DNA from 4 places in the Sinorhizobium sp. 22678 genome. Region 4 is predicted to be linked to each of the others. Evidence: predicted binding sites of a transcription regulator. Region 4 holds the regulator's gene; each other region holds the start of a gene.

Region 1 (2,202 bases), on a different contig from region 4:
ATTGTCTCGGCCTCGCCGGCTCGCTGCCCAGCGGCGCTGTCGCCGCGCATCTGGTGCCAGGTGATGAGCTCCATCGTGCCGTCGTGATGCTCGGCGATTGCCGTGCAGCTCTCCACCCAGTCGCCCGTGTTGATGTACCTGATGCCGTCGATGTCTTCGATGACCGCATGATGGATGTGGCCGCAGATCACCCCTTGCGCGTCGTGACGACGGGCTTCCTCGGTCACGACTTTCTGGAACTCGCCGATGAAGTTCACCGCGTGTTTGACCTGCAGCTTGGCCCAGGAGGAAAACGACCAGTAAGGCATGTCGAGACGACGACGTATGGCCGCAAGGCCAATATTGATGGCGATTGCCATGTCGTAGGCCCAGTCGCCGAGATAGGCGAGAACGCGTGCGTTGCGCACGACCACGTCGAACTCGTCGCCGTGCAGCACGAGATAGGTCCGCCCGTCCGCACCCTTGTGGAGATAGCGTTGCGCCACTTCGATACCGCCGAAATGAACGCCCGGAAACTCCCGGAGGAACTCGTCGTGATTACCGGGGATGTAGATGATGCGCGTGCCTTTGCGTGCCTTGCGCAGAAGCTTCTGGACCACGTCGTTGCACGATTGCGGCCAGTACCAGCTGCGTTTGAGACGCCAGCCGTCCACGATATCCCCGACCAGAATGATCGTCTCCGCCTCGTGGTGCCGCAGGAAATCCAGAAGAAAGTCCGTCTTGGCCGCTTTCGAGCCCAGATGAACATCGGAAATGAAAAGCGTCCGCAGTTTCAGAACGGAATTCTGTTGGTATGCCGATGCCGCCGCCATGCCAGCCTCATCCTGGTTTAGCCGTTTCACGACCGTCAAAATCAGACTCGTGTTTCAGGAAGATGACATGGGACGCGGAGCACGCAGCAAGCGCCGCGTAGCCATGCCTGGAAAGAACCGCGTCGAAACTGTACCTGCCGGGCGATTCATGCCAAAAGGCACGACATCGATCAGCACCGGATGTGAGCGCGATTTCATAACCGCGCTCTCGGGTCCCACGCAAGAATTCAAGGAATGCAAAGGCATGAACACGGGCGATAAAGCGAAATCCCAGGCCGTTCCCGCCAGCGGAGACATCGATCAGCAGGCACTCTTCTTCCATCGCTATCCTCGCCCCGGCAAGCTCGAGATCCAGCCGACCAAGCCACTCGGGAATCAGCGCGACCTGGCGCTCGCCTATTCGCCGGGGGTCGCCGCACCTTGCCTCGCCATCAAGGACAATCCCGAGACCGCCGCCGATTTCACCGCCCGCGCCAATCTCGTCGCCGTGGTATCCAACGGCACAGCCGTTCTCGGCCTTGGCAATATCGGTCCCCTGGCCTCCAAACCCGTGATGGAGGGGAAGGCCGTTCTCTTCAAGAAGTTCGCGGGGATCGACGTCTTCGACATCGAGATCGACGCACCGACGGTCGATCGGATGGTCGACGTCATCTCGGCGCTGGAGCCGACCTTCGGCGGCATCAATCTCGAGGACATCAAAGCTCCCGAATGTTTCGAGGTGGAGCGGCGTCTGCGCGAGAAAATGGAAATACCGGTCTTCCACGACGACCAGCACGGGACCGCGATCATCGTCGCTGCCGCCGTCCTGAACGGCCTGGAACTTGCCGGCAAGGACATTGCCGAGGCCAAGATCGTGGCCTCAGGTGCCGGGGCGGCGGCGCTTGCCTGCCTCAACCTCCTCGTCACGCTGGGCGCCAAGCGCGAAAACATCTGGGTCCACGACATCGAAGGTCTCGTCTACAAAGGGCGCGAGGCCCTGATGGACGAGTGGAAAGCCGTCTATGCGCAGGAGAGCGACAATCGTGTGCTCGCCGACAGCATCGGCGGAGCCGACGTGTTTCTGGGGCTCTCGGCCGCCGGCGTTCTCAAGCCTGAACTGTTGGCCCGGATGGCCGAAAAGCCACTGATCATGGCGCTGGCCAATCCTACGCCGGAGATCATGCCCGAAGTGGCCCGCGCCGCGCGCCCCGATGCCATGATCTGCACCGGACGCTCGGATTTTCCGAACCAGGTCAACAATGTCCTCTGTTTCCCGCATATTTTCCGTGGCGCGCTCGATTGCGGCGCACGCACCATCAACGAAGAGATGAAGATGGCGGCGGTGCGAGCGATAGCAGGCCTTGCCCGCGAGGAGCCGTCGGATGTCGCCGCGCGCGCCTATTCCGGCGAA
Region 2 (2,202 bases), on a different contig from region 4:
CTCCATGTCCTTTTCCCGGTGGCGGATCAGGAGATCGGTCCGGTGCGGTCCGTCGAGCGTGCGGCCGGCGGCCGCATCGCGGGCACGGCCTTCGGCGAGCATTGTCAGATAACGCTCTTCGAGTTCAAAGGCGGGAATACCTGCACAGTCGTCGAGAAAGCCGGCGAGCGACAGGCTTGCGGACGGAAAGGTCACATCGCTCCGGCTTCGCTCGACGAGGGCCGAGAGCAGGCCGAGCATCTCCTGACGGGCGAGCGCCATGGAGATGCCGAGCCCGGCCATTTCGCGCTCGATGGCCGACAGCCAGGCGGGATCGGGTCGGAATTCCGAGAGTAGCCGGTTGCGGCTGCGCATGGCGCGCTCGAACTCGCTGGCGCGCCGGCCGTGCCCGGGATCGAGCGACAGTACCAGCCGGTCGAGAAAGCGCCTGCGGTCGGCGGAAGGGCCGGTGAAGAGGCCATCCATCGCCGGCGTGAGCCAGAGCACCCGGAGGTGATCGGTGAGTTCGTCGACCGTGCGGGCCGCAGTGCCGTTGAGTCTGAGGCGCCGTGATTGCCCCTCCTCGGCCCCTTGAGTCCCCGTGCCGATCTCCACCGACCCTTCCATGCCGTCGACGGCGGCGAAGATCGAGAAACCATCGGCGGCGCCGACGCGGGCGATATCGGCATAGGCAGCGCGCCTCAAGCCGCGCCCGGGCGAAAGAAGGGAGACCGCCTCCATCAGGTTGGTTTTGCCCGCGCCGTTCTCGCCGGTCAGCACCACATGGCGCTGGTCGAGGTCGAGCGCCAGCGTTGCATAGTTGCGAAAGTCGCTCAGTTTCAGGCGTGTGAGAAAGACCTTGTGGGGCATTGCGGGTCCGAATTCGACGTTGCTGTCAGGTAGGATGAAAGCCGGGCCAAGGCAAGGCGGAAAGGGGTGTTCCGTCTGCCTCTCTCCGGCCCGCGGCGATTCCGTGTCCGGGCTGCGCATTTCCGCCCAATCGCCTGTGGGAAAGCCCTTTTTTTCGGCCGCATCGGAACTTTCCCCGAGCGCGCAAGTACAATATGACAATTGCGTGACAATCGACAGTTGGATGGATCGCTGATGCTCGGCCTGTTTCGCAAGCTCCTCCCCCGGGAAGACCGTTTCTTCGACCTCTTCGCCGACCATTCGCGCACCGTCATGGGTGCGGCGGAGGCGCTGAACGCGCTTCTTGCCGGCGGCCCTGACATCGAAAGCCATTGCGACCGCATCGTCGCGCTCGAGAACGAGGCCGACGAGATCACCCGCGAGGTTCTGCTGGCCGTCCGCCGCAGCTTCATCACCCCCTTCGACCGCGGCGACATCAAGGATCTCATCCAGTCGATGGACGATGCGATCGACATGATGCACAAGACGGTGAAAACGATCCGGCTCTATGAACAGAAGAGCTTCGACCCCGGCATGCAGGCCATGGGCGCGGCGGTCGTCGAGGCCGCCCATCTGGTCGCCGAGGCCATTCCGCTCCTCAGTCGCATCGGCGCCAATGCGCACCGCCTCGGCGCCATCGCCGAGGAGGTGACGCATGTCGAGGATAGGTCCGACCAGCTCCACGAGCAGGGCCTGAAGGATCTCTTCCAGCGCCACGGCGCTTCCAACCCCATGGCCTATATCATCGGCAGCGAGATCTACGGCGAGCTGGAAAAGGTCGTCGATCGCTTCGAGGACGTGGCGAACGAAATCAGCGGCATCGTGATCGAGAACGTCTGATGGATGCGACGCTCGCCTTCCCGCTGCTCGTGGGGCTCATTGCTGTCGCGCTTTTCTTCGACTTCCTCAACGGGCTGCACGATGCGGCCAATTCGATCGCGACCATCGTTTCGACCCGCGTGCTCCGGCCGCAATATGCGGTTTTCTGGGCGGCGTTCTTCAACTTCATCGCCTTCCTCTTCTTCGGACTGCACGTCGCCGAAACGCTCGGAACGGGCATCATCGATCCGGGTATCGTCACGCCGCAGGTGATCTTCGCGGCGCTGATGGGTGCAATCACCTGGAACATCGTCACCTGGGTCTTCGGCATCCCGTCGAGTTCCTCGCACGCGCTCATCGGCGGCCTCGTGGGTGCCGGGCTGGCCAAGACCGGTTTCAGCTCGATCGTCTGGCAAGGACTGCTGAAGACCGCCGGCGCCATCGTCATGTCGCCGGGCATCGGCTTCGTTCTGGCACTGCTGTTGATCCTGATCG
Region 3 (2,202 bases), on a different contig from region 4:
GTTCGTCGTCGCCGCTGTAGAGGACGACGCGGCCATCCTTGTTGACGATCGACTCGCAGCCCTCGTGCTTGAAGCGTCCGATCGCGGTGCGCTTCTTCGGGACGGAGGTGGGGTCCAGCGGATCGACTTCGACCACCCAGCCGAAGCGGTTGGCCTCGTTCGGCTCCTTGGATACGTCGAAGCGGTCGTAGAATTTCGACCATTCATACTGCCCGCCCGGCGCGCCGACACGCTTCATCTGCTTGAATTCCGGATGATCCTCGGCGAACTCGCCGCCGAAATAGCCGTTGAAGTTTTCCTCGGCCATCATGTAGGTGCCCCAGGCGGTGACGCCGCCGGCACAATTGTTGATGGTGCCGAAGACCTTCCTGCCGGTCGGATCCGATGGGGTCTTGACCCGCTCGTGGCCGGCAACAGGGCCGGAAAGCTGCATCTCGGTCGTGGCCGTGATGCGGCGGTTGTACTTGCCGTCGAGGACCGGCTGCCATTTCCCGTCGACCTTGCGGATTTCGATGACGGTGCCGCCATGGGCGGCCATTTCGATATCGACGAGGTCCTTGGTGTACTCGCCGAGCACGACCTTGTCCTCCTCCTTGCCGTCCTCCGTCACCTTTTCGACGCGGGCGAAGTTCGGGAACATGATCTCGGCATTGGTGTATTCGTGGTTGACGACCAGCAGGCCGTGGTCCGGATTGCCTTCGAGCGGAATGAAGCCGACATAGTCGTTGTTATAGCCGAACTGCCGGCTCTGGGCTTCGGCTGTCTGGTTCAGCGGGTCGAATTCCGGGCTGTCGGCAAAGACCTTGTCGCCCCAGCGCAGCAGGATGTCGGCGTCGTAACCCTCGGCAACATGATGGGTCTCGTCGACACCGGCTTCGATCTCCTTGAAGGCGAATCGCGACGCTTCGCCGTTTGCCCGTGCTTCGTCAGCCGTCAGCAGGGCGAGGGGGCTGACCGTCGTGGATATGGCAGCCACGGCCAGAGAGCCGCCGATGAACGACCGGCGCGAGAAGCGGCGGTTGATGATGTCGCCCATGGTCGGGTTGGTGGAACAGTTATGGCCGACGTCTTCCAGTTCTTCCCTGCGCTCCGTCAGCGTCTTGAATTCGGTTTCTTCGGTAAGGCCGAGATACTTGTCCATGGCAATTCTCCCCATTGAGACGGTAGACGCGCCCGATCTCCCGGGCGTCCCGGTCTCGCTTTACCAGCGAGTTCATGACAGCTCTGCGACAATTGGATGAAGAGATTGCTGCAGAGGGTCGCGATGCCGCGACGCTCCCCACGGCTCCATAAATCCGCGGATATCTGCCGCAGGATATTTTCGGCGCCCGTTTCGCGCTAACGTTGTCCGAATCGATCCTGATCGTGGTGATGCCGGGGGAACTGATGCTCGAGGCCATAGCTCTTCTAGCCTTCGTGATGGCGCTCGCTGCTTTCCTCGGCGGCCGCAGGACGGCCGAGCGCCTTGACCGTGAAATCGAGAGCCTGAAGGCGGAGATCGCGCGGCTCGGGAGAGAGTCGACGGAACAGGGCTCCCCGGATATCGAATCCGTGAGGACTGAGGCTGACGTTGCGAAGGCTGCCGAGCCCGAGGCGATGGCCGACGGTCCATGGGCGCGGGCGCGGCAGGACGCTCACACCGTTGCTGACGAAACCAGGGGTGCTGCCGAAAGCCTCGACGAGGAGGCCGCGCCACCGGCGGTACCCTCGGCTGCGGCAGCGCGGACCGAGAGCCTGGAGAGCCGGATCGGCGGGAGGTGGCCGGTCTGGGTCGGGGGGCTCGCCTTGGCGCTCGGCGGCTATTTCCTCGTGCAGTATTCGATCGATGCCGGCTTGCTGAGCCCCACGGTCCGCTTGACCCTCGCCGCGCTGTTCGGGGTCGCGCTCGGAGCAGCCGGCGAGGTGATCCGCCGGCGCGCCGTGCCTGCTGTCGCGGACCGCTTCCGCAACGCGATGATACCGGGCGTTCTGACCGCTGCCGGTGCCGTCACCCTGTTTGGCGTCGTCTATGCCGCCTATGGCATCTACGGCTTCATCGGCACTGCAGCCGCTTTCATTCTGCTGGCGGTGATTTCGCTTGCGACGGTGGGGCTGTCGCTGCTGCACGGTCAGGCATTTGCCGGCCTCGGTCTTCTCGCATCGCTTCTGACGCCCCTGTTCGTCTCCAGCGGAGAGCCGCGCCCCTGGGTGTTGTTCGGCTTC
Region 4 (2,202 bases):
CCAAGGCCGGCGGAAGCACGACCGCTGCAGCCCGGCCCAAACGGGCGACGTCTGCCCCGCGCGCACCGAACTATGCTGCGCGTTCCGTAACCCGCACCGTGACCCGCACGGCCGGTGCGACCGCGCTCAAGGAAGAGCTCGCAGTCGGCCTGGAAATGGACCAGGAGCTGCAGATCGACAGGAACATCGTCCTGCCGATGTCGCGGCGGCTGGAGCTCACGGAGCTTACCGAACGCACCTGCAAGTGGCCGATCGGCGACCCGCTCAAGGAAGAGTTCCACTTCTGCGGCAACGACTCCCCGGAAGCCTCTCCCTATTGCACCTTCCATGCCCGGCTGGCCTACCAGCCCTCCGCCGAGCGCCGGCGCATGCGCTGAGGCGCCTTGCTCATCCCGCTCTGGATGCACGACGAAAATCGGGGCCGGAAAGGCCCCTTTTTCTTTGCCATGCCGCAAGCCGGCACGGGCGCCAGCGACCTTCAGCCTCAGCTCTCCAGCGAATAGCCAGCGCCGCGCACCGTCCGGATGACGTCCGGCATGTTGGAAAAGTTCAGTGCCTTGCGCAGCCGCCCGACATGAACGTCCACGGTCCGTTCGTCGACATAGATGTCGTGTCCCCAGACACCGTCCAGGAGCTGTGAACGGGAGAAGACGCGCCCCGGTGAGGACATCAGAAATTCCAGCAGCCGGAACTCCGTCGGGCCGAGGCGCACTTCGCGACTGCGGCGGTGGACGCGGTGCGTCTCCCGGTCGAGCTCGATATCGCCGCAGCGCAGGAGCGTCGACAGAACCTCGGGCTTGGCGCGCCTGAGCATCGCCTTGACCCTCGCCATCAGTTCCGGCGTCGAGAAGGGCTTGACGACGTAATCGTCGGCGCCGGTGGCAAGGCCCCGCACGCGCTCGCTTTCCTCGCCGCGCGCGGTCAGCATGATGATCGGCAGGCGCTCCGTTTCCGGCCGCTGGCGCAGCCTGCGGCAGAGCTCGATACCGGAAACCCCGGGCAGCATCCAATCGAGGATGAGAAGGTCGGGCAGGCGCTCCTGCAGGCGGATCTCCGCCTCGTCGCCGCGAAGGATCGTATCGACCTCGAAGCCTTCCGCCTCGAGATTGTAGCGCAGGAGAACGCTCAGGGCTTCCTCGTCTTCGACTACGGCAATCTTCGGCAACATTCAGTAGGACTCCTTCCTACGCACGACAGCCGTCATGCCGCCGCACACGGTGGTAGGCCGCACCGAGGCGGCCGGAACAATTCTGCATAGGCACCGGATGCCGGGCGATCTCAGTCCGTCACGGAACCCAATGTCGACGTCATGTCGTCCTTCGGCCGTTCGCCCTGCGGCTGGGCGCCTGTCGCCATATAGTAGATCGTTTCGGCGATATTGGTCGCGTGATCGCCGATACGCTCGATGTTCTTGGCGCAGAAGAGAAGATGCGTGCACGGCGTGATGTTGCGCGGATCTTCCATCATATAGGTCAGCAGTTCCCGGAACAGGGACGTGTAGATCGCATCGATCTCTTCATCGCGTTCGCGAATGCTGTTCGCCTTTTCCGGCGAACGGGACGCGTAGACGTCCAGGACTTCCTTCAACTGAACGAGCGCGAGCTCGGCCAGGTGTTCGAGGCCGCGCGCAAGCTTGCGCGGTATGCCTGAACCGGCCACGGCAATCACCCGCTTTGCGGTGTTCTTGCCGAGGTCGCCCACGCGCTCCAGGTCCGCGGCGATGCGGATCGAACCCATGATCTCCCGCAAATCCGAGGCCATGGGCTGGCGTTTGGCAATGGTGACGATCGCCTTTTCGCCGATCTGCCGTTCCGCGTCGTCCAGAATGGTGTCGTCGGAGATCACCTTCTGGGCCAGGGCGAGATCGGAATTGACGAGCGCACGGACGGAGTCCGCCACCATCTGCTCGGCGAGACCGCCCATCTCGGAGATGCGGCGCGTGAGATACTTCAACTCTTCGTCGAAGGCGGACATGATGTGTGCGTGAGACATATTCGTTTCCTCGGGGGACGCGCTGTTCTGAATGGGCCTCGTTCGGTCTTGACCGGGAGGGACGGAAAAACTCCGCCCCTCTCCGGCCATCAGCCGAAGCGGCCCATGATGTAGTCCTGGGTGCGCTGATCGTCCGGGTTGGTGAACATTTTATCGGTATCGTTCTCCTCGACGAGATTGCCGAGATGGAACATGGCCGTGCGCTGCGAC

What was found. Region 4 encodes PhoB, which activates phosphate uptake and scavenging genes when phosphate is short. Its sites were predicted from a motif close to TGTCATNNANCTGTCAT; they were not measured.
Region 1: a site for PhoB is predicted at 864-880, ahead of ACTJKL_RS26340 (UDP-2,3-diacylglucosamine diphosphatase). Genes of this name have one in related genera too.
Region 2: a site for PhoB is predicted at 1,044-1,060, ahead of ACTJKL_RS08110 (DUF47 domain-containing protein). Genes of this name have one in related genera too.
Region 3: a site for PhoB is predicted at 1,216-1,232, ahead of ACTJKL_RS21690 (PhoX family protein). Genes of this name have one in related genera too.

What each region holds. Positions count from the first base shown of each region.
Region 1 covers NZ_JBQEMS010000024.1:71,870-74,071, reverse strand. The annotation lists gene ACTJKL_RS26340 (UDP-2,3-diacylglucosamine diphosphatase) at 1-812, opposite strand, end outside; gene ACTJKL_RS26335 (NADP-dependent malic enzyme) at 1,057-2,202, shown strand, end outside.
Region 2 covers NZ_JBQEMS010000004.1:113,700-115,901, reverse strand. The annotation lists gene recF (DNA replication/repair protein RecF) at 1-849, opposite strand, end outside; gene ACTJKL_RS08110 (DUF47 domain-containing protein) at 1,084-1,728, shown strand; gene ACTJKL_RS08105 (inorganic phosphate transporter) at 1,728-2,202, shown strand, end outside.
Region 3 covers NZ_JBQEMS010000015.1:127,188-129,389, reverse strand. The annotation lists gene ACTJKL_RS21690 (PhoX family protein) at 1-1,141, opposite strand, end outside; gene ACTJKL_RS21685 (DUF2339 domain-containing protein) at 1,387-2,202, shown strand, end outside.
Region 4 covers NZ_JBQEMS010000021.1:72,121-74,322, reverse strand. The annotation lists gene ACTJKL_RS25035 (GcrA family cell cycle regulator) at 1-377, shown strand, start outside; gene phoB (phosphate regulon transcriptional regulator PhoB) at 485-1,168, opposite strand; gene phoU (phosphate signaling complex protein PhoU) at 1,279-1,992, opposite strand; gene pstB (phosphate ABC transporter ATP-binding protein PstB) at 2,082-2,202, opposite strand, start outside.